One region of the Exiguobacterium sp. SH4S7 genome, then DNA from elsewhere that is predicted to be linked to it. Evidence: predicted binding sites of a transcription regulator. Region 1 holds the regulator's gene; the other holds the start of a gene.

The links. Region 1 encodes Rex, which represses fermentation and respiration genes when NADH is low (regulators of the CRP and FNR family bind a similar motif). Its sites were predicted from a motif close to TTGTGAAATATTTCACAA; they were not measured.
Region 2: the regulator Rex is predicted to act here: its motif matches at 1,861-1,878, upstream of cydD (thiol reductant ABC exporter subunit CydD).

Annotation. Positions count from the first base shown of each region.
Region 1 is NZ_SJUT01000007.1:103,441-106,718, forward strand. Features, by position in the region: gene EVJ29_RS12955 (hypothetical protein) at 1-94, opposite strand, end outside; gene tatC (twin-arginine translocase subunit TatC) at 235-1,023, opposite strand; gene EVJ29_RS12965 (twin-arginine translocase TatA/TatE family subunit) at 1,027-1,245, opposite strand; gene EVJ29_RS12970 (redox-sensing transcriptional repressor Rex) at 1,245-1,901, opposite strand; gene EVJ29_RS12975 (ABC-F family ATP-binding cassette domain-containing protein) at 2,051-3,278, shown strand, end outside.
Region 2 is NZ_SJUT01000003.1:311,017-314,294, reverse strand. Features, by position in the region: gene EVJ29_RS08335 (glycoside hydrolase family 31 protein) at 1-968, shown strand, start outside; gene EVJ29_RS08330 (Crp/Fnr family transcriptional regulator) at 1,090-1,779, shown strand; gene cydD (thiol reductant ABC exporter subunit CydD) at 1,908-3,278, shown strand, end outside.

The DNA.
Region 1 (3,278 bases):
CTTCAGGCTTGGCATAACCCTCTGCCCGAACGTCTAATCCGGGCGCTGCCACCATGACGAGCACAACGAGTATGCTCCATAACCATTTGTTCATCGTTCTCCTCATTTCTGTTTATGAATACATAACTTTCAAAAATAATCCATTTTTAATTCAACCTTCCTAATTTTAAGTTGTTTTTTCAAAATTTAATAGCCCTAAAATTAAAAAAAACACCACGTCACATGACGTAGTGTTCACTTCTCATTCATTTGCTTCATCAAATCCATCTGTTCTTTCACCATCGCCTCTTTCTCACGTCGGAGCACACCGCGGTACGTCACACGCGAGATCGATAAGCTGATCTCATATAAGAAGAAGAGCGGCAGCGACACCATGAGGTGCGACGTCAAATCCGGCGGCGTGATGAATGCCGCGATGACGAACAAGGCGAAGTAGGCGTACTTCCGAATTTTTGAGAGGAAGTACGGCGTCACGACACCGATGCGCGTCAAGAACATCGTCACGACCGGAAGTTGGAACAACAGTCCAAACGGGATCGTCAGTTGCAACAGGAACGTGAAATAGTTCGTCGCCCCGATGATTTGCGTCAGACCGAGGTCTTGCCCGAGGTCCGTCGAGATATCGAGGACGAGCGGGAACAACCAATAGTAGGCGAATGCGAGACCGATGAGGAACAAGATAAAGATGACCGGGATATAGGCGAGCGTCCATTTTCGTTCATTCGGATGCAGACCAGGTGCGACGAACGCCCACAGTTGATACAGTAGAAATGGACCCGATGCGACGAGCCCGATGACGAGCGCCAAGTTCAAGTAAATCATGAGCGGGTCCGCGACCCCAAAGGCGTTCAGCTCGAGCCCTCGTTCGACGAGGTCCGCCTGCAGATAGGCGAGCACGTATTTGACACTCGGCAAAGCGATCAGAAAGAAGGCAAAGACGACAAATGCCGACAGCATCAGTCGTCTCCGCAGCTCTGTCAAGTGATCGGACAGTGCCCGTTCTTGATCAGGTTGATGGCTCATGGCTTACTGCTCTTTCTTCTCAATTTCTTTCTTGTCGGTCTCATCGTGCTCTTTCATCATACCGTTCGTGGCATTTTTGAACTCACGGAGCGTCTGCCCCGCTGCCCGGCCGAACTCTGGCAATTTCTTCGGCCCGAAGAGGATGAGCGCGATGATGGCGATGACGAAAATACTGACGCCACCTGGGATACCGACGACGAGTGATGATTGTAGAAATTCCATTATTGATGGACCCCCTCAGCGGATGGATAGTGTTGCATAAAGTAAATGAGCGACTGGAGTTCGATCGACAAGTCGATATGATGGACGCGGACCGTGTCCGGTACAGTCAATCGCGCCGGCGTGAAGTTCAAGATCCCTCGAACGCCATAGCGGACCAAATCATCGGCGACCGGTTGCGCGTAGGCAGACGGGACCGTGAGGATGGCGACATCGATTTTGTTTTGCTTCATAATCTGTTCCATCTCATCGACGTGATGAATCGGGACACCTGACATCGTCGTGCCGACTTTTGTCTCGTCTGCGTCGAACCCGACGACGATATGTGTGTTATTGTTTTTAAGGAAGTTATAGTTGACGAACGCTGTCCCGAGATGACCGACCCCGACCAAGGCGACGTTCGTGATCTCGTCTTGATTCAGCGTCTTACGGAAAAATTCTAACAGATACTGTACGTTATAGCCATATCCCTTTTTACCGAGCGCACCGAAGTATGAGAAGTCACGGCGAATCGTTGCCGAATCGACCTTGACCGCCTCGCTCAGTTCAGCAGAAGAGACACGCTGTTTCCCTGACGAATGTAGGCTTTGGATAAACCGATAGTATAGTGGCAACCGTTTGGCTGTCGCTTGCGGAATCTTTGGTTCGTTTTGACTCAACGGAAAGAGCCTCCTTTTTACGACGCGTTTCAAACGAATCTGATTTCATACACCTTGATTGTAAACGAATTCACATAAGCACTCAATGAATATACCTGAAAAGGGGAAGAAATAAAGTATACTAAACAGAGAGAAAGGGGTTTTTTCACTTGATCCTACTGCAAGTCAACAACTTATCCAAATCGTTCGGCGTCGAGCCGATTTTAGAGAATGTCAAACTAGAAATCCAAGAAGGCGAACGCGTCGCCCTCGTCGGCCGCAACGGCGCCGGCAAGTCGACGCTGTTAAAAGTCATCGCCGGCGAGTACAACTATGACTCGGGCGACATCATGAAGCCAAAAGACGTGACGATCGGCTATCTCGCCCAAGACTCAGGATTAGAATCGAACGAGACGATGTGGAACGAGATGCTCACCGTCTTCACCGACTTGATCGAACAAGAGAAGACGCTCCGCCAGATGGAGCAAGACATGGGCTCGGAGCGGATCTTGAACGACCCGGCCGCCTACGAGCGTCTGCTTGCGGCGTATGACGAGGAGCAACACACGTTCAAAGACCGCGGCGGCTATCAGTATGAAGCGACAATCCGCTCGATCTTGCACGGGATGCGGTTTTACCCGGACGACTTCGAACGTCGGATCGATACGCTCTCAGGGGGACAGCGGACACGTCTTGCCTTAGCGAAGATGCTCCTGCAAAGCCCGGACCTGCTCATCTTGGATGAGCCGACGAACCATTTGGACATCGAGACGCTCAGCTGGCTCGAGAAATATTTGAGCGGCTATAAAGGTGCCGTCCTCATCGTCTCCCATGACCGTTACTTCCTCGACCGCGTCGTCTCGGTCGTCTACGAGCTGTCACGCAACCGCAGCCGCCGCTTCGTCGGGAACTATACGAAATTCCTCGAGCAGAAGGCCGCGCTTTACGAGCAAGAGAAGAAACAGTTCGAGTCGCAACAAGAAGAGATCGCCAAGATGCAAGACTTCATCCAACGGAACATCGCCCGGGCGACGACGACGAAACGCGCCCAAAGCGTCCGCAAGCGGCTCGAGAAGATCGACCGCATGGACGTGCCGGACGGTGACGAACGAAGCGCGGTGTTGTCGTTCTCGATCAAACGCCAAAGCGGGAACGATGTGTTGAGCGGCAGCGACCTCGCCATCGGCTACGAAGAACCGATCGCACAACACTTGCGTTTCCAACTGCAACGCGGCGAGTCGGTCGCCCTCGTCGGCCCGAACGGAGTCGGCAAATCGACGCTCCTCAAAGTGTTGACGAAACAACAACCACCGCTCACCGGTGACATCCGCTACGGTACCGGCGTCGAAATCGGCTACTACGACCAGGAACAACAGAACTTGTCGGACGCGAACCGCG
Region 2 (3,278 bases), on a different contig from region 1:
TGCGCTTGCATTCGACGTTCAGTATCTTTAACGGCAAAGAGCCGTGGCGCTTCGGTCTCGAGTCCGAAAGGTCGATGAAGTCGTTTTTACGACTCCGCCACCAACTCATCCCGTATTTGTACACGATGAACCGGCGTAATCATCAGGATGCGCTCCCGCTCATCCTCCCGATGTATTACGATCATCCCGACGAAGAAGCGGCGTATGGCGTGCCGAATGAATACTACTTCGGCAGTGAACTCGTCGTATCACCGATCGTCGAGCCGATGAACAAGCGGCTTCACGTCGCGGCGACGAACGTCTGGTTGCCGACAGGCGATTGGTTCGACTTCTTTACGGGTCATCGCTACGAAGGTGATAAGTCGATCCGAGTGTTCCGTGGGCTTGACGAACAGGCCGTGTTCGCGAAAGCTGGAGCGATCGTCCCGCTGGCCGCTCATCGCTCTGGACGCAACGACACCGACAACCCGACCGATCTCGAAGTCGTCGTCTTCCCAGGGGCATCGAACACGTTCACGCTGTATGAGGATAACGGGACCGACCGGGCTTATGAGACCGGAGCTTACGCCGAGACGACGTTCACCCTCGACTGGGACGAGCGCAGCCTGCACGTTCATGTTACGGGTGACACGTCCGTCTTACCGTCAGACCGGACCGTCACATTACTCGTACGCGGGGTGACCGGTTCGGGTGAGTATAAACCGGAGACGCAGACGTTACGACTCGAACTCGGTAAAATTGATGAGGAAGTGACGGTGTCGCTCCCTGTCGAGGTGACGAACAACGGTCATCGACTGGAGCGCCTGTATCGCTTCATTGACCGCGCCGAGATATCTTACGATTTGAAAGACCGCCTCTACCGGATGGCGGCGTCGAAGACGAGACTCGAAGCGTGGCTGTTTGATCTCCATGCGCTCGAACTCGAACGCGATTTGCAAGATGCGATCATGGAATTGATGCTCGACTGAGGAGAGGGGGCAACCCCTCTTTTGTCTTGTCAGAAAACTGTCGGAATTTGAAAGCGTTTTCACAAGATGGGTCTCGTATACTAAAAGAAAGATGAACAGTTCGGGAAGCGAGGGATTGATCATGAGACAGCAATGGACAGTCGACGATTTAAGACAACTCGATATCTTCAATAAATGCACGAGCCGCGAGCTAGAGAGCTTGCTACCGCACGTATACTGTCGGACGTACCGCAAAGGGCAGCTTTTATTCATGGAAGGCGACCCGCGTGAGCGCGTCTACTTTTTAATCAGTGGGTATGTGAAGCTCGAGCGGTGCAATGAAACGGCGACCCATCAATACACCGACTACTTGAAGCCGAAGCAGCTGTTTCCGTACCGGGGACTGTTGACGGAAACGTATTACCAACATTCGGCGGAAGCGCTGACCGATATTGAAGTCATTTATATGCCGACGGATCGCTTTGAAGCGCTTGTCTCAAGAAATGCGACGATGCTCTTGCATATCGTCGGTCAGATGAATCGAATCCTTGACCTTCACGAACGCCGTGTTCAGGAAATCATCACGCCGAGCGCGAGCGACCGGGTGATCAATACGATCCATTACTTGATTGAAGACCTCGGAGAAAAAGAAGCCGACGGTGTGCGCGTACGTTGTCCGTTCACGACAGTTGAAATCTCGAGACTGTCGGGGACATCGCGCGAGACCGTGTCCCACATCTTGTCGCGACTGCGAAAAGAAGACATTCTCCAGTTCGACGCCCGTCAACTCGTGACGTTGCACCCTGAGTATTTCGAACAAGCGACACACTGACGCCACGCTGCATTCGTGGCGTTTTTTTTGCACGTCTCGATAAGCGAAGCGTTCGCTATGGACACTTACATCAGTTATAATTAGTGAGAATCATCACAAAGAAAAATTGTCATGCACGTTTAGAAAGGATGAACGCAGTGAAACGACTGCAAGCTCTCGCTTTGGCCGAGAAAGGACATATCGTCGGGCTCGTCATCGCCGCGGTGATGATCGGGTTGTCCATCTTGGCTCAGGCTTATTTGATCGTCGACGTCGTCGACCGAGTATTTTTAAAAAACGAATCGTTCCAAAGTGTCATCCCGTCTCTAGGTTGGCTCGTGCTCGCGTTGCTCGCACGTGCCTTGTTCGGGTATGTCTCGGGACGTATCGGTGCCAACTTGTCGGAACGGGCGAAGCGGACGCTTCGACGTCAACTGCTCGACCGCTACACATCGAATCCGATCGAGACGTCTCTATCCGGACAGTCCGGGAAGAAAGTCAGTGTCTATATGGATGCGGTCGATGAGGTCGATGCTTACTTTAGCCAGTACTGGCCCCAAGTCATCCAGACATCGATCATCCCGCTGCTCATTCTCGTCGTCGTCTTCAGTCAGCACTGGATCTCAGGTGTCATCATGATGGTGACCGCGCCGTTCATTCCAATCTTTTTCATCATCATCGGTATCGCGACCCAGAAGAAGTCTGAAGAGCAGATGGAGAAAATGAACCAGTTCTCGGGGAAATTTTTAGACGTCCTTCAAGGATTGACGACACTCAAGCTATACGGACGTGCCGAGCAAGAAGCGCAAGCAATCGAGAAGAGCAGTCTCGACTTCCGGGACGCGACGATGGTCGTCTTAAAGACCGCTTTCTTGTCAGGGCTCATGCTCGAGTTCATCTCGATGCTCAGCACCGGCGTCGTCGCTTTAGAAGTGGCGCTCCAGATGGTCGTTTGGCAAAACTTGACGTTTTTCGCCGGCTTCTTGATTCTCGTCTTGGCCCCGGAATACTATTTAGCGATCAAAGACCTCGGCAGCGCCTTCCATACGGGGCGTGGCAGCATGGGTGCGGCCGATCGCATCTTCGAGGCGCTCGACGCCCCGGACGATCGTATCAAATGGGGAGACAGACCGCTAACAAACCGGACGCCCGAACTCGTGCTCGATGCGGTCTCGTTCCAATATGAAGGGGGTCGCTTCACGCTCCACCCGCTGAGCGGGGTCATCCCGGCACGGTCACACGTCGCCTTGGTCGGCGCGAGCGGATCAGGCAAGACGACCGTGTTGAACGTGCTGTCCGGTCTTGTGAAACCGGACAGCGGCCGCGTCCTCGTCGACGGGGAGCCGCTCGAATCGTTCACCGATACGTCTTGGTACGGTACAATCGGGTATATTTCGCAAAACCCGTATTTGTTCGCCGGGAGTCTCGCCGCTAATATCGTCCTCGGTGAGACGGCGGACGAGACTGACATCATGCGGGCGGCTGAAGCCGCCGGCCTCGTCGAGGTCATCGCCAATTTG